DNA from 4 places in the Achromobacter sp. AONIH1 genome. Region 1 is predicted to be linked to each of the others. Evidence: predicted binding sites of a transcription regulator. Region 1 holds the regulator's gene; each other region holds the start of a gene.

Region 1 (4,231 bases):
GACAGGAAGATCACGCCGGCCAGGTAGTAATAGAACCATTGCTCATGCCCCTGCTGCTTGAACCACAGGGCGATGGCGGGCGCCGTGCCGCCGAAGATCGACACGGTCACCGCATACGGCACGGCCACGCCGGTGGCGCGGATGTTGGTCGGGAACAGCTCGGCCTTCACCACGGCGTTGATCGAGGTGTAGCCGGCCGTGAAGACCCAGGCGCCGCAGATCAGCAGGAAGGCGATGAAGGGCGAGCGCGTCTGCGCCAGCGTGTACAGGATGGGCACGGTCAGCAGCGCGCCCGCGACGCCGAAGAACACCAGCAAGGGCTTGCGCCCGATGCGGTCGGACAGCGCGCCATACAGCGGCTGCAGGATCAGCGCGAAGATCAGCGAGGCGGCGATCACATAGGTGGTGACGATGTCAGAGAACCCCGCCGTCTGCCGGACGAAGGTCTGCATGTAGGTGGTGAAGGTGTAGAAGGCCGCCGTGCCGCCCGCCGTCAGGCCCACCACGATGGCCACCTCGCGCGGGTACTTCAGCAGGCCGCGCAGCGAACTGGTGCGCGGCTGGGTCTTGCTGGCGGCCTTGTAGGAGTCGGTCTCGGGCATGTCGCGCCGCATGAAGGCGGTCACGATGGCAAGCAGCGCGCCGATCACGAAGGGGATGCGCCAGCCCCAATCCACCAGCTGCTGGTGAGTCAGGAACACGTTCTGCAGCAGCAACAGCACCAGGATCGCGCTGAGCTGGCCGCCGATCAGCGTCACATACTGGAAGCTGGAATAGAAGCCGCGGTGCTCGGCGTCGGCGATCTCGGTCAGGTAGGTGGCGCTGGCGCCATATTCCCCGCCCAGGCTCAGCCCCTCGATCACGCGCGCCAGCGCCAGCAGCGCCGGCGCGGCCAGGCCGATGGAGGCGTAGGTGGGCGTGAGTGCGATGATCAGCGAGCCCACGCACATCATGCCCACCGACACCATCAGCGACAGCCGCCGGCCGTGCCGGTCCGCGATATGCCCGAACAGCCAGCCGCCCAGCGGCCGCACGATGAAGCCGGCCGCGAACAGCGTGGCGGCATTGAGCTGCTGGACGACGGGATCGTGCGAGGGGAAGAAGGCGGGGGCGAAGTACAGCGCGAAGGCGGTGTAGGCGTAGAAGTCGTACCACTCGACCAGGTTGCCCATGGAGCCGACGAAAATGGCCTTGATGCGGCGCTTCGCGTCGGCGACATCCAGATGCGTGTGCGTCATGGCGGTCCTTGCTGCTTGCCGGAATGGGAAACGCCGGCGCGGCCGCAAGCGCGCCGCCGCCAGCATGTCCCTATATTGCTCCCGGCCGCGCGAAATTGCACGCGCCGCCGCGCCATCGTTCAGCTTGCTGTCATGATTGGAGGGCGCCCTGGACGGTGCCTGGCGGGCGCTACTTGCCGCGCGGCTTGATCGGCTCGCAGGGCGCGGCCTTGTCCGTCCCGCGCGCGCCTTCGCCCAGCAGGGCCTGGGCGCCGCATTCCGAGCCGAACATGTTCTTGCCGTCGTGGCCCACGCCGCGCACTTCGTAGCCGGCGCGGTGCAGCGTGACCGGCTTGCCGCCGCGCGACGCGAGCAGGAACTCGTATTGCAGGTAGGCGGTGCCGCGCGCCAGTCGCGTGGAGCCCTGGGCTTCGGCGCCGCAGGTCTTGTCCAGCAGCCGGTGCTCGGGGTTGTTGTCGGCGCCGCCTAGCAGGTAGGTGACGTCGCGCGCCGCGTAGCGCACGAACAGCCGGGATTCCTCCTGGCCGCGCGCGTAGGCGGGCAGCTTGTCGGTGCCGTACTTGTACTGGTTGTAGGTGGGGCAGATGCCGCGTTCGTAGGGCGCGTAGCCCTTGCCGTCCGGGCGTGGCCGCTCGTTGGTCAGGTACAGGTAGGAAGAGGGATTGGCGATCACGTAGCGCAGCGCCAGCCCGTCGCGGCGCAGCGGGCCGTCGACGTTGTTCAGCACGGCGTAGCGTTGCACCAGCTGCGCGCCGCCGGAATGGCCGGCCAGCACGATGCCGGCCAGCGCGGGCAGGCGCTGGCGGTCGTCCAGGCTGCGCAGCAGGTCATCCAGAACCTGGAACGAGCTGACCGGCGCCGGCCGGCCGGCGGCCTGCACGCTGTCCTCGCCTTCTTCCCAGCTGGCCTTGCGCCACGCCGCCATGCCGGCGAAACCGGAATCGATGGAACCGGAAAAACGCGGCGCCAGCACCAGCGTGTCGCGCGCGCGCTCCGGATTGCGTTCCAGCAGGTCGGCCACGTATTCGTAATAGCGGTCGGCGTCGCGCTTGACGCCGTGGATCACCACCACCACCTGCTTGATGTCGGCCAGTTCGCCCTTGCCCAGCGGACGGTTGGCGTAGACCGGGATCTTGTAGCGATGGCCCGGCTTGCCCAGCTCGACGGTCTGCCAGCGCGCCGGCTTGGCCGGCTTGGGCGCGGGCGTGGCTTCGTCGTAGTCGTAGGGATCGGGCAGGGGCGTCTGCGCGGCGGCCGCCAGCGGGGCCATCAACGCCGCCAGCATCAGGCTGGCGGCCGGCAGGAAGGCGCGCGCGCGGCGCATGGGCGGCTTCAGCAGCTTTCTTGGCCCAGCAGCTGCTTGAGCGCAGGCTGGTCGAGGATGCGGACTTCGCGCTGGTTGATGCGGATCAGCCCATCGCGCGCGAAGCGCGAGAACAGCCGGCTTACCGTTTCCAGCGTCAGGCCCAGGTAGTTGCCGATTTCCTCGCGGCTCATGCGCAGCACGAACTCGGTGGACGAATAGCCCAGCGAGGCGTAGCGCTGCGACAGGTTCAACAGGAACGCCGCCAGGCGCTGCTCGGAACGCATCGAACCCAGCGAGGCCAGCATCTGGTGCGAACGCGTGATCTCGCGGCTCATCAGACGGCGGAACTGCTGCTGCAGCGAGGGCAGGTGGGTGGCGACGCGGTCGACTTCATTCAGGCGAATGACGCAGACTTCGGAGTCTTCCAGCGCGACGGCGGCCGACACGTGCTTGCCCTCGAGCATGCCGTCCATGCCGACGATCTCGCCGGGCAGGTGGAAACCGGTGATCTGGATCTGGCCAGTCGCGTCTTCGAGCTGCGTCTTCAGGCTGCCGAAGCGCACGCCATAGACCGCATCGAGGGGGTGATCCAGCGAGTACAGCGTCTTGCCCTTTTCAAGGCGCACGCGTTCCTTCACCAGTTCGTCCAGCTTTTCTACTTCGGCGGCTGCCATGCCCACGGGCACGCACACGTGTCCCAGCATACACGTGGAGCAATGGGCGGCATCTGGGGCTACGGGGACCCTTTTTTGCATATTGACCTCTATAGCGCCCGTCGAGCGGCGGGTAGCCGATGCGGGCATGAAGCGTGATGACAATTGGTATTGTAGTCCGTTGTTACTACGGGTGTCTTACGCGCTCGCGGCGTCCTTGGACAGGGACGCCGCGCGAGCGTTCCCCGCGTGGCGGTAAACGACCCAGTCCGTGACGTGATCGACGGCCGCGATGTCGCTGGCGGCGCCACGCCGCGCGGGATCTATCGGGTAGTACTGACAGGGCAGCTCCGCGCCGTCCGGGCCCGGCTGCGCGAGGCGCGCCAGCACGTCGCGGCGCAGGAAGCAGCCGGGCCGGCCGGGATGGTAGTCCTCGATCTCGTCCATCAATTGGATATGGGCCGGCTCGACCTGATAGATATCTCCTAGGACGCGACGCCCGTCAGCCACGGGAATCAGGCCGGGCCAGGCGCCGAAGTCGACCAGCCGGCCCGGCACGCTGGCCGCGCCGACCCGCCGTACCGCCGGCAGTCCACGGTCGGAGGCGGTCCGCTCCAGGTCGTTGATCTCGCCCGCGCGTAGCGTGCCGTAGACAAAAACGTATATGCTCATGATTCCTCAGGTTGCCGCACGTCGATAGAGTCCGCAAGGCCGGCAGGGTATTGAAATTCCCCGTCCCGGCCGCATATTCAGGTCATCGAGCCAGCCGGCGATGCATCGGTCAGGCTCCTCAACAAGCCAAACGACCACTATGCGATTCGACAAACTTACCACCAAGTTCCAACAGGCATTGGCGGACGCCCAGAGCCTGGCCGCCCGCAACGATCATCCCTACATTGAGCCCATACATGTGCTGTCCGCGCTGCTGTCCGATCCCGACAGCGGGGCCGGCAGCCTGCTGGCGCGCGCCGGCGTCGCCGTGAACCGGTTGCAGCCGGCCATCGAGCAGGCGCTCAAGTCCCTGCCTCAGGTGC
Region 2 (4,231 bases), 1.2 Mb from region 1:
ACCCGCGCAGCCAGCGCAGGATCTCGTCGGCATCCGCGTGCGCCGACAGCATCGGCAGGCTGTCGATCTCGGCGCGCACGGGCACATAGCCGCCATGGATCTTGACCGTGGCGGCGCCGTCCAGCATCGCCGCGCCGCGCGTGCCCTCGGCCTGGAAACCGGCGAACAGCACCGTGCTGCGCGGATCGGGCAGGTAGTGCTTCAGATGATGGATCACGCGCCCGCCGGTGGCCATGCCGCTGGCCGACACGATGATCTTGGGCATGGGCGAGCTGTCCAGCGCCTTGGACTGTTCCACCTCGGTCACATAGGTCGCCACGCCGAACGCCGCCCGCGCGTCGGCCGCCGACAGGCGTTGGTCGCCGGCGTGCCGAAGATAGACATCGACGGCGCCGCTGGCCATCGGGCTGTCCAGGAACACCGGCAGGTCGCGGGCGATGCGCCCCGCCTGCTTGAGTTGCCAGATGTAGTAGAGCAGCGCCTGCGCGCGCCCCACCGCGAACGCGGGTATCACCACGGTGCCGCCGCGCCTGACCGTGCGCGTGATGACGGCTTCCAACGCGTCGGCCGCCTGCTCCGCGCTGTGCTTGCGGTTGCCATAGGTGGACTCGACGATCAGATGATCGGCTTGCGCCACCCCGCCAGGCGGCGGCATCAACGGATCGCCGTAGCGGCCCAGGTCGCCGGAAAACACCAGGCGTCCGCCGGGATGGCGGATCTGGACGATGGCGGCGCCCAGGATATGGCCGGCCGGGGTCAGCTGGACGCCGCAACCGCCCGGCAGGTCCGTAGCCGTGTCGAAGTCGACCGGCCGCAAGGCCGCGATCGCGCGCTGCGCGTCGGCGACGGTGTAGAGCGGCAGCGCCGGCTGGTGACGGGACAGTCCGTGCCGGTTCAGGTAGTCGGCGTCGGCTTCCTGCAGATGGGCGCTATCCAGCAACAGCAGGCGGCACAGGTCCAGCGTGGCGGGCGAGCAAAGAATCGGTCCCCGAAATCCATCCCGCACCAGCCTGGGCAGGTAGCCGGAATGGTCCAGGTGCGCGTGCGACAACACCACCGCGTCGATATCCGCCGGCGGCACGGGAAACGGCGCCCAGTTGCGCAGCCGCAGCGGCTTCACGCCCTGGAACAGGCCGCAATCGAGCAGGATGCGGCGTCCGCCGGCTTCCAGCAGGTGACGCGAGCCGGTCACCGTGCCGGCGGCGCCCAGGAAACGCAGGGTCGGAGAGATGGGCATGGATCCTCCTTTGAGCGGCTTCCAGCTTCGCATGCGCAGGCCGCGCGCGGCGGGCCGGGCGAACCGGCGCTTGACCTAGATCAAGATGCGCGGATCCGGCGGGATCAACATGGAAACAACCGGCGCGTGCACACAGCGTACGCCCCCTTCCCCCGGGAGAACAAGCATGCTAGCGAGCGAACTCATGACCAAGCAACCATATTGCGTCAGCGCCCGGACGCCCGTCTCCCAGATCATGCGGGCCATGGTGGACCTGGACATCAGCGCCGTCATGGTGATCGGCGACGACGGCACGCTCATCGGGCTGGTCAGCGAAGGCGATCTGGTGCGACGCCAGGACAGCGTGCACCAGAAAAAGCTGGACCATTGGCTGGCCCAGCTGGCCGAGGGAGAGGCGCTGAACCTGGAGTTCCTGCACAGCCTGCAGCTGGGCGAACGCGCCGCCGCGTCCGTGATGAGCAGTCCCGTCATCACGGTGGACGAGTCGGCGCCGCTGGCGCGCATCGCCGACCTGCTGCTCAAGCATGCCATCAAGCGCGTTCCGGTCACGCGCGAAGGCCGGCTGGTGGGCGTGGTCAGCCGCCGCGACATCCTGCGCGCGCTGCTGGCCCAGGAAGGCCAGGACCACCCCGCCCGCTCGGAGGCCCTATGAACCGCATCGGCATCGTTTTCTATTCCCGCAGCGGCACCGGCCGCGTCGTGGCCGACCGCCTGGCGGAGCTGACCCGCTGGCCGGTACACGAAGTGCGCGACGCCGCGCCCAGGATCGGGCTGTACGGCGACCTGCGCTGCATTGTGGACAGCGTGTTCAAGCGCAAGCCGGCCTTCCGCTATGCCGGGCCGTCCCTGGACTCCTACGACCACGTCGTCCTGATCACGCCGGTGTGGCTGCGCTCGCTGGCGGCGCCCATGCGGGCCTTCCTGGACACCGAGCGTCCGCTGCTGCCCGCCTACTCGGTCATCTGCGTGATGTCGGGCTATGGCGGATTTCGCGCGGTGGACGATATCGCCACCGTGACCGGCGCCAGGCCCCGTTCCATCCTGCTGCTCAAGCAATACGATGTGCTGGCCGGCGAAAGCGACGCGGCCCTGTGCCGCTTCAAGCGGCAGATCCTGACGGCCGGCCAGGCCAGCGACTGGGCGGATCCGGTCTTGCCGGCGGTCGACTGAGCGCGGCGGCCCCGGACAGGCCGTCCGCGCGCACGAAAACAGGGACGCGGGCAAGTCGGCCGTTTGGCGCAATGCATCGCGCCTGTGGCGCGGCCCGCGCGGATGTGCTGCAATCCTTCAATACCCGCGCCGGGCCGGCGCCCGCACATCCCGATCTCCGCCCATGAAGCCTATGGCCAACGCGCCACCGCTTCTCGACATCATCCAGTCCGCCACGGAACCCATCATCACGGTCGACGCGCAGCAGCGCATCGTGATGTTCAACTCCGCGGCGGAGCGCGTTTTTCTCTGCAAGGCGGACCGCGCCATCGGCGCCAGTCTCGACATCCTGATCCCGGCGCGCTTTCGCGACATCCACGCCCGGCACGTCGACCGCTTCCGCGAAACGGGCGTGTCCGAGCGGAAAATGGGGTTGGGCTCCCCGCTGTGGGGCCTGCGCGCCAACGGGGAAGAATTTCCCATGGAAGCGTCGATCTCGCAGACGCACAGCGCGGCGGGCGTGTTCCTCTCCATCTTCCTGCGCGACATCACTGAACGCGAGCGGGTTTCCCAGGCGCTGCTGGCCTCGCGCGACGAGCTGACTCGCCTGTCCAACGCTCTGCTGCATGTGCGCGAGCAGGAAAAAAAGCACATCGCCCGGGAACTGCACGACGACCTGGGCCAGAGCCTGACCGCCCTGACCATGGAACTGGCCGAGCTGGAAACCCGGCTGCCTCCCGACGACGCCGAACTGCGCGGCCGGGTGGAAGCCATCCGTCACCTGACCGGCCTGACCTTCACCTCGTTGCGGCGCATCGCCGCCGACCTGCGGCCCATCATGCTCGACGATCTCGGACTGGCGGCGGCGGTGGAATGGCTGGTGTCGAACTTCGTCTCGCGCTACGGCATCGACACCGACGCCCAGATCGAGGTCGACCAGGGCGAACCGTCCAAGCTGGTGGCGACCGCCCTGTTCCGCACGGTCCAGGAAGCGCTGACCAATATCGCCAAGCACGCGCAGGCCACGAAGGTGCGGGTGCAGCTGTCCTGCAGCGCCACGCTGTGCACGCTGGTGGTGCAGGACAACGGCGTAGGCGCCACGCCGGCCAGCCTGGCCCGCAAGCTGCCGCACGCGCTGGGCCTGCAGGGCATCCGGGAACGGGTCAGGCTGCTGCATGGCGATGTCAGCATCAGCACGCCGCGCAATGGCGGCTTCCGCCTGAAGGCGGCCTTGCCGGCGCAACCGCCACAGCCGGCCCTGCCACACTGGGAGGACACATGATCGCGGTCCTGCTGGCGGACGACCACACGCTGGTGCGTGAAGGCCTGTGCCGACTGCTGGAGCGGGCCGGCGGCATCGCGGTGCAGGGCCAGGCCAGCAACGGCGGCGAGGCGCTGCGCCTGCTGGCCCAGCGCCCCTGGGACCTGCTGGTGCTGGACATGTCGATGCCGGGCCGCGACGGCGTGGACCTGATCCGCCAGATCCGGCGCGACCATCCCGCGGTGCCGATCCTGGTGCTGACCATGCACGGCGAACAGCAATACGCCGTGCAGGCCATCAAGGCCGGCGCCGCCGGCTACCTGACCAAGGACTGCGCGGCCGCGCAGCTGGAGCAGGCCGTGCGCAAGGTAGCGGCCGGCGGCCGTTACCTGAGCCCCTCGATCGCCGAAAGCATCGCCTTCGAACGGCACGGAGACAGCAACGCCGAGCCGCATCTGCTGCTGTCCGACCGCGAATCCGCCGTGTTCCGGCACCTGGCCCGCGGGCTGAAAAACGCCGACATCGGCAAGCTGCTGTGCCTGAGCGTCAAGACGATCAGCACCTACAAGAGCAGGATCCTCGTC
Region 3 (4,231 bases), 690 kb from region 1:
GGCTTGAAACGACCGGGTTGCCGGTGACGCGCTTGCGCGCCCCAGGCGACACACGGCGGACCATACGGGTGCGCTACACTTTTCCCGGACGTTTCAACGCAGCATCGAGGCTCGGGCGCATGGCGCCAGGCCAGGACTGGCGCCTCTCACGCCAGCATCCGTCTCGCCGTAGTTAAATGGATATAACCGGCCCCTCCTAAGGGTCAATTGGTGGTTCGATTCCACCCGGCGAGGCCACTTCATCCCCCTTCAGTTCCCCTCCCCCGCGCCCTCCCGCCACGCGTGAAAATTGCCCGCGTTCAGCAGGATGAGGGTTATTCCGGGCTACGCTCACGCGCCGCGCGACGGTAGCGTCTCGGGACGCCAATTGTGACGAATCTTTCCGACGTCAATACGTCCCCATAATTTTTTTCGGCGATGATGGTAATTCGTCTTGCCTACTACTTGAAATTACTGTTTAAATTCGACGCGTAAGCCTCTAATTCATCTGGACTTTTTTTGAAGTGCCCGACGAACGGCGTACGAAACATCTCTATACAGACTGACAAGCCTGCTGAAACCATGGCATTTACCTGGACACGTGCAATTGCGAACGCGATAGCGCCCATGGCGCTGGCGATGTGCGCGCTCCTGCCCCCCGCCGCGCAAGCCGCGAAAAATTCCGATCCTTGCAAGACCAACGCCAAATCGGCGGCCTGCAAGGCGCAACAAGCCAAGAAAGCCCCCGCCCCGTCCGCCAAGTCCGGCGCTGGCAAAGCCGCCGCTGGCAAACCCGCCGCCGGCAAGGGCGCATCGCCGAAACAGGCCGCCGGCAAGGCCTCGTCCCCCAAGCAAGCCGCTGGCAAGGGCCCCGCCTCCAAGCAGGCCGCGGGCAAGGCGCCCGCCCCCAAGCATGCCGCCGCGCCCAAGCAGCCGGCCGGCAAGAAGGCCGCCGCGCCCAAGGGCGGCAAACCCGCCGCCGTGGCGCAGAAAGGCACGCCCAAGGCCAACGCCGCCGGCAAGGGCGGCAAGGGTGGCAAGAACGACAAGCCCAACAAACCCGGCCGTGGCCGGGCGGCGGTCGCCGCGGCATCCTCGGCCGCCATGCCGCCGCCGGCATCGTCGGTGCGCGCCGAAGCCGCCGCACTGCGCTCCAGCACCGCCTACGTGCAGGACCTGGAAACCTCCACCGTGCTGTTCGCCAAGAACGAGAATGTGGTGCGCCCGATCGCCTCGATCTCCAAGCTGATGACGGCCGTGGTGGTGGTGGATGCCAACCAGCCCATGAACGAAATGCTGGAAATCACCGATGACGACATCGACGGCCTCAAGCACACGACCTCGCGCCTGCGCGTGGGCACCCGGCTGAGCCGCGGCGACATGCTGCACCTGGCGCTAATGTCTTCCGAGAACCGCGCCGCCAACGCGCTGGGCCGCAACTACCCGGGCGGCCTGCCGGCTTTCGTGGCCGCCATGAACGCCAAGGCGCAGGCGCTGGGCATGACCAGCACGCGCTTCATCGAGCCCACCGGCCTGTCCAGCGACAACGTATCCTCGCCGCACGACCTGGCCCGCCTGCTGCGCGCCGCATCGCAGCGACCGCTGATCCACCGCTACTCCACCGACACCGAGTACGACGTCGAGATCAACAACCGCACGCAGACCTTCCGCAACACCAACCTGCTGGTGCGCAAGCCCGACTGGGATATCAAGGTCTCCAAGACCGGTTTCATCAACGAGGCCGGCGAGTGCCTGGTCATGCTGGCCCGCATCAACGGCCGCGACCTGGCCATCGTGCTGCTGGACTCGCAGGGCAAGCTCTCGCGCATTGGCGACGCGGTACGCATCCGCCGCATCGTGCAGAGCGAAGTCGCGCTGGCGCAGGCCCAGCCCGGCGGCTGAGACCGGCGCAATCGCCAGACACCGAAAGGGCCCGATCAGATGATCGGGCCCTTTTCCTTTGCATCAGGATCAGGCGGCCGCGCGTCGCCGGGAGGGCAGCGGCTGCGCGTCATAGAGCGTGGCGGGCAGGCCCTCCAGCACGGCCTTGGCGTTGAGCGAGCGGATCGGCACCGCCGCGTCCAGCGGAATGCGACCCTCGGCCTGCAACAGCTGGTAGCGCAGGCAGCACACGCGCAGGAAGGACGTGAAATTGGCCGCCTGGCCGCGGTATTCGATCAACTCGTCGTAGAGGCGTTCGATGAGCTGCGTGACCCGCATGCCGTCGCGGCCGGCGATTTCCTCCAGCACCTGCCAGAACAGCTGCTCCAGCCGCAGGCTGGTGGCCACGCCGTGCAGGCGCAGCGAACGGGTTTCCGGCGCATAGGACTGCTCGCTGGCGCGGATGAAGATTTCACACATGGGAGCTCCGGATGCGAGGGACGGAACGGCGTGCCATTCAGGCGGGGACGCCCGCCGTCCAATGTACGACGATAGACACGGCAGCGGCAAGGCGCTGCCGGGCCCCGTCCCCGACGCCGGCATCTTGATCCATGTCATGGCCGTCCGTGGCCAGACGGCCGACGATAGAAATATCGACCACACAACGGAGGATCCTATGGACAAGACCATGAAAGCCGCCGTGGCCAGGGCGTTCGGCAAGCCGCTGGCCATCGAGGAAGTCGCGGTGCCCCGACCCGGCGCGGGCGAGCTGCTGGTGAAGATCGAGGCCTGCGGCGTCTGCCATACCGACCTGCACGCCGTGGAAGGCGACTGGCCGGTCAAGCCCAACCCTCCGTTCATTCCCGGCCATGAAGGCGTGGGCCATGTGGTGGCCGTAGGCGCCGGCGTCACCCACGTCAAGGAAGGCGACCGCGTCGGCATCCCTTGGCTGTACTCCGCCTGCGGCCATTGCGAGCATTGCCTGGGCGGCTGGGAAACGCTGTGCGAACAGCAGCAGAACGCCGGCTATTCGGTCAACGGCGGCTTCGCCGAATATGCGCTGGCCGCGGCCGACTACGTGGGGCTGCTGCCCGCCAACATCGGCTTCGTGGACATCGCGCCCGTGCTGTGCGCCGGCGTCACCGTGTACAAGGGCCTGAAGATGACAGACACGCGCCCGGGCAACTGGGTGGTGATCTCGGGCATCGGCGGGCTGGGCCACATGGCGGTGCAGTATGCCCGCGCCATGGGCCTGAACGTGGCGGCCGTCGACATCGACGACGCCAAGCTGGAGCTGGCCCGCAAGCTGGGCGCCCAGGTGGCCGTCAACGCGCGGACCACGGACCCGGCCGCCTACCTCAAGCGCGAGATCGGCGGCGCCCACGGCGCGCTGATCACCGCCGTCTCGCCCAAGGCCTTCGAGCAGGCGCTGGGCATGGTGCGGCGCGGCGGCACTGTCGCGCTCAACGGCCTGCCGCCCGGCGATTTCCCGCTGTCGATCTTCGACATGGTGCTCAATGGCGTGACCGTGCGCGGATCCATCGTCGGCTCGCGGCTGGACCTGCAGGAATCGCTGCAATTCGCCGCCGAGGGCAAGGTGCGCGCCACAGTCGCGACCGAACGGCTGGAGAACATCAACCACGTGTTCGACCGCATGCGCAGCGGCCAGATCGAGGGCCGCGTGGTGCTGGACTTCGCCTGAGCACGGCCTTCCCGGCGCGACACGCGCGGGGTTCGCCAAAAAAAGCGGATCCGGGATGACGCGAAGCGTCATCCCGGATCCGTCGCACAGGCGCGCCGCACATGGCCCGCGGCGCGTTCAGCTCAATGCGTGATCTTCGTGCCAAGCACGGCCAGGAACTGGGCCAGCCAGGCCGGATGCGCGGGCCAGGCCGGCGCGGTCACCAGATTGCCGTCGGTATGGGCCTGATCGATGGCGATCTCGGCATAGGTGCCGCCCGCCAGCCGCACCTCGGGCGCGCAGGCCGGATAGGCCGAGCAGGTGCGTCCCTTCAGGATGCCGGCGGCCGCAAGCAGCTGCGCGCCGTGGCACACGGCCGCGATCGGCTTTTTCGCCTGGTCGAAGGCCCGCACGATATCCAGTACCTTGTCGTTCAGGCGCAGGTATTCCGGCGCGCGGCCGCCGGGAATCACCAGCCCTGCGTAGGAGGACGGCTCGACGCGGTCGAAGTCGTAGTTCAGCGCGAAATTGTGGCCGCGCTTCTCGCTGTAGGTCTGCGCGCCTTCGAAATCATGGATCGCGGTGGCCACGGATTCGCCGGCCTTCTTGCCCGGACACACGGCATGCACCGCGTAGCCGACCGCCTGCAGCGTCTGGAACGGCACCATGGTTTCGTAGTCTTCGGCGTAG
Region 4 (4,231 bases), 1.4 Mb from region 1:
GCCATAGGCGGCCAGCGCGCGGCCGCAGACCGGGCCGGCGATGATGCGGGTCAGGTCGAGCACGCGGATGTCCGTGAGCGGACGCGGATCCTGACCATACTTGGGCAAGGGACGCGGATCGGCCTCGCCGATGCGTTCCAGCGTGAACAGCGGCTGCGCGGCAACGGCCTGCCCTTGCGGATGATGATCCCATTCATCGAAGCTGCGCATGGCGGCGACCACCATGCCGGCGTCGGCGGCGGCCTGTTCGAAGTCGACGGCGGTCCAGCGCGCCAGCGCCCGCTCGACGGCCGCGCGGGTCGTGCCTTCGCCCGGCGGGCAGCCCAGCAGGGCAAGCGCGCCGTCGCGGTGGTGGGGGAAGTTGGCGTGGATGCGGACCCAGCCGCCGTCGCCGCAGCGATAGGCGCCCGTGATCGGATCGAACGGATCGAGCGTGACGCCGTTGATGCGAAAGTAGCTGCGGCATTCCTGGGCCGCGTGCAGCATGTCGACGCTGACCTGCTGACGCGCGCCGCCGCGCAGATGCCAGATCTCGGCGGCGGCCAGCGCGGCGGCAGCCATGCTGGTTTGCGCCGCCTGTCCGACGGCGAAGGACGAAGGCAGGACGGGATCGGCGCCGGTCAGCGACACCTGCGCCAGCGCTTCATCGGGCATGCCGGCCGCTTGCCAGAGCGCCTGCAGGACATTGCGCGATGTGGTGCCGGAGGAGGAGCGTCCCTTCAGGAAGGACGGGCGGAGGTCCATCAGATTTCCCATGGCGTCAGTCATCTTGCGGTGGTCGTCGTTCCGATTACATTGCCCAAGGTCCGGTCCGTCAATACGCGAACGGCGCGAGCGTGTTTCATGGTTTGACCAGATACCGCCGCCCGCGTGCATCGCGCCCGATCGGCCGGTCACATCTGCTCGTAGTTTTTACATCGGCTGCCAGGCAGCCGCGCCGGCGCGCGGACCGAAGCGCGCGGGATAGAATGCCAGCCTTGCCGCAGACCGGCATGAACCCACGCCCCTACGCCCTGGAACGTCCCATGCATACGCTGTTCTGGCTGCGCACCGATCTGCGCGCGCACGACAATCCCGCCCTGGCCGCCGCCGCGCGTGACGGCACGGTCACAGCGCTGTTCCTCGCAGCGCCCGGACAATGGAAACTGCATGGCGACGCGCCGGCCAAGGTCGACTTCTGGCTGCGCAACCTGCATGCGCTGTCGCGCGACCTGCAGGCCCGGGGCATCCCCCTGAAGCTGTTGACGGTGAACGACTGGCGCGAGGCGCCGGATGCCATCGCGCGCTTCTGCGCGGACCACGGCATCGCGCGGGTCCACGCCAACGCGGAGTGGGGCCTGAACGAACGCCGCCGCGACGAGGCCGTGGCCGCCGCGCTGGGCGAAGCCGACGTGGAATGGACCCTGCACCAGGGCGGCACGCTGCTGCCGCCGGGCTCGGTGCTGACCGGCAAGGGCGAGTGCTACCGCGTCTACACGCCCTATGCGCGCGCCTGCCGCGAGAAGCTGCGCAGCGCGCCGCTGGCGGCAGTCGCCGCGCCCCGTCCGCAGACGCCGCCGGCCTGGAGCGCGGACGCGCTGCCGAACCGCTTCGACGGCTTCGACCCGCCTTCGGACGCGGTGCGCGCGCTCTGGCCCGCCGGCGAGGATGCCGCCGGCGAGCGGCTGGCCGGCTTTGTCGACGAGGCCATCGAGTCCTACCAGGGCGACCGCGACTTCCCGTCGCGACCCGGCACGAGTTGCCTGTCGCCCTATCTGGCCGCCGGCGTGCTGTCGGCCGGCCAGGCGCTGCGCGCGGCGCAGGCGGCGAACCTGGGCGAGCTGGACAGCGGCAAGGCCGGCATCGCCACCTGGATCAATGAACTGCTGTGGCGCGAGTTCTACCAGCACCTGCTGGCCGCCTATCCCGAGCTGTCGATGCACCGGCCCATGAAGCCGGAAACCGCCCACGTGCCGTGGCGCGACGCGCCCGAGGACCTGCTCGCCTGGCAGGAAGGCAGGACCGGCATCCCCATCGTCGACGCCGCCATGCGCCAGCTGCTGGCGCTGGGCTGGATGCACAACCGGCTGCGCATGGTGACGGCGATGTTCCTGTCCAAGAACCTGCTGATCGACTGGCGCCTGGGCGAAGCCTGGTTCATGGCGCATCTGGTGGACGGCGACCTGGCCGCCAACAACGGCGGCTGGCAATGGAGCGCGTCCACCGGCGCCGACGCGGTGCCCTACTTCCGCGTGTTCAATCCGCTGTCGCAATCGCGCAAGTTCGATCCGGACGGCGTGTTCCTGCGCGAATGGCTGCCCGAGCTGGCGCACCTGCCCGGCGACGCCATCCACGACCCCAGCCCGATGGAGCGCGCGGCCGCCGGCTACCCCGCGCCCATCGTGGACCTGGCCGGCAGCCGGCTGCGCGCGCTGGAAGCGTTCGGCAATCTGCCGCGCGCCTGAACCGGCGGGCATCGCGCGCCGGTTCCAGGGTCCGAGGCGCGCCAATACCGCGCCGCCGGGACGCGCCCCTTGCCGCGCACCCAAAGCCGACCATCACATCACGCCGCGCCTCGCTCCGCGCATTTACGTTTTGCATAATTTTCAAATATCTTGACCTAAATCAAGATCGCCCTGGCGTCCGTCCCCGATGATCCGGCTGCAACTCGCCAACGCCCATCACAGGACGACAGACGCATGCGCAACAACCAGCCGGTGTACGACCAGGAATACACGCTGCACGATGAGCAGTATCTGATTTCCCGCACGGATGCGCGCGGCCGCATCATCTACGCCAACCCGGCGTTCGTTGAGGTCAGCGGTTTCTCGCGCGAAGAGCTGGTGGGCTCGGCCCACAACATCGTGCGCCATCCCGACATGCCGGAAGAGGCCTTCGCCGACCTCTGGCGCACCATCCAGCGCGGCGATTCGTGGACCGGCGTGGTCAAGAACCGGCGCAAGGACGGCGGCTATTACTGGGTGCTGGCCAACGTCACGCCCATCATGGAGCGCGGCGAGACCATCTGCTACGCCTCGGTGCGCGTCAAGCCCACGCGCGAGCAGGTCGAGGCCGCCGAGGCGGTCTATGCGCGGCTGCGCAGCGGCGCGCGCGGCGTTCGCCTGAGCGCGGGCCAGCCCAAGCCCACCGGGCTGCGCGGCCTGCTGGCGCGGCTGATGCTGTGGCGCCTGACGGGCGTGCGCTCGCGCATGCTGGCCTGGGCCTGCCTGGCCTGCGCGCTGTTCCTGGGCGCGTCCGGCGTGGCCATCGCCGCGCTGTATGACAGCATGGACACGCGCGAGCTGGCCGCCGCCGGCGCGCTGCTGGCCGCCGGCGTGGCGCTGATCTTCGCCTCGGGGTGGGGCTTCGCGCGCTCCATCACCGGCCTGCTGGTCACGGCCACCGATTTCACCCGGCAGATCGCGGCGGGCAATCTCAGCACGCCGCTGCCGCCGGCCAGCCTGCGCGACGAGATCGGCGCGCTGAAGTTCTCGCTGGAAGTGATGCGCAAGAGCCTGGTCAGCATCACCCGCGACGTGCACCAGGGCATCGAGAGCGCGCTGCATTCGGCCGCCGAGATCGCCGACGGCAACGCCGACCTGTCGGCGCACACGCAGCGCCAGGCGGCCTCGCTGGAAGAAGCCGCCGCCAGCATGGCGCAGCTGGCGTCCACCGTGAAGCAGAACGCGTCCAGCGCCTTCGAGGCCGACCAGAAGGCCGGCCAGGCCACCGACGTGGCGCGGCGCGGCGGCGAGGTGGTGGGCGACGCGGTCCAGGCCATGCAGGGCATCGTGCAGAGCACGTCAAGGATTTCGGAGATCGTCGGCATCATCGACGGCATCGCCTTCCAGACCAACATCCTGGCGCTCAATGCCGCCGTGGAGGCCGCCCGGGCCGGCGGCGCCGGCAAGGGTTTCGCGGTGGTGGCGGCCGAGGTGCGCAGCCTGGCGCAGAAAAGCGGCACGGCGGCGCGCGAGATCAAGGAACTGATCGAGACATCCAACCAGCGGGTGGCCGAAGGCGTGCGCCACGTGGAGCGCGCCGGCGACGCCATGCTGGACATCGAGACATCCGTGAAGCAGGTGACGCAGATCGTCAACGAGATCGCCGCCATCTCGTCCGAGCAGCACACCGGCATCGACAACGTCAGCCGCACCATTTCCGAGACCGACACCGCGGCGCAGCGCAACGCGGCGCGGGTGGAACAGGCCAGCCTGGCGGTGGACAATCTGCGCACGCGCGGCGCGCACTT

Evidence for each region. Region 1 encodes FNR, which switches genes on or off when oxygen is low (the NO sensors DNR and NnrR bind a similar motif). Its sites were predicted from a motif close to TTGATNNNNATCAA; they were not measured.
Region 2: C2U31_RS19335 (MBL fold metallo-hydrolase RNA specificity domain-containing protein) is a predicted target of FNR. The motif match lies at 1,308-1,321, and genes of this name have one in related genera.
Region 3: adhP (alcohol dehydrogenase AdhP) is a predicted target of FNR. The motif match lies at 2,465-2,478, and genes of this name have one in related genera.
Region 4: C2U31_RS18635 (PAS domain-containing methyl-accepting chemotaxis protein) is a predicted target of FNR. The motif match lies at 2,595-2,608, and genes of this name have one in related genera.

What each region holds. Positions count from the first base shown of each region.
Region 1 covers NZ_CP026124.1:5,414,281-5,418,511, reverse strand. The annotation lists gene C2U31_RS24765 (MFS transporter) at 1-1,238, opposite strand, end outside; gene C2U31_RS24760 (hypothetical protein) at 1,408-2,562, opposite strand; gene fnr (fumarate/nitrate reduction transcriptional regulator Fnr) at 2,571-3,299, opposite strand; gene C2U31_RS24750 (gamma-glutamylcyclotransferase) at 3,396-3,869, opposite strand; gene clpB (ATP-dependent chaperone ClpB) at 4,009-4,231, shown strand, end outside.
Region 2 covers NZ_CP026124.1:4,197,020-4,201,250, reverse strand. The annotation lists gene C2U31_RS19335 (MBL fold metallo-hydrolase RNA specificity domain-containing protein) at 1-1,237, opposite strand, end outside; gene C2U31_RS19330 (CBS domain-containing protein) at 1,422-1,889, shown strand; gene C2U31_RS19325 (flavodoxin family protein) at 1,886-2,407, shown strand; gene C2U31_RS19320 (PAS domain-containing sensor histidine kinase) at 2,571-3,668, shown strand; gene C2U31_RS19315 (response regulator transcription factor) at 3,665-4,231, shown strand, end outside.
Region 3 covers NZ_CP026124.1:6,107,796-6,112,026, forward strand. The annotation lists tRNA gene C2U31_RS27835 (tRNA-Arg) at 163-237, shown strand; gene pbpG (D-alanyl-D-alanine endopeptidase) at 562-1,881, shown strand; gene C2U31_RS27845 (ribbon-helix-helix domain-containing protein) at 1,951-2,340, opposite strand; gene adhP (alcohol dehydrogenase AdhP) at 2,537-3,562, shown strand; gene C2U31_RS27855 (DJ-1/PfpI family protein) at 3,685-4,231, opposite strand, start outside.
Region 4 covers NZ_CP026124.1:4,052,126-4,056,356, reverse strand. The annotation lists gene C2U31_RS18645 (CoA transferase) at 1-756, opposite strand, end outside; gene phrB (deoxyribodipyrimidine photo-lyase) at 993-2,444, shown strand; gene C2U31_RS18635 (PAS domain-containing methyl-accepting chemotaxis protein) at 2,679-4,231, shown strand, end outside.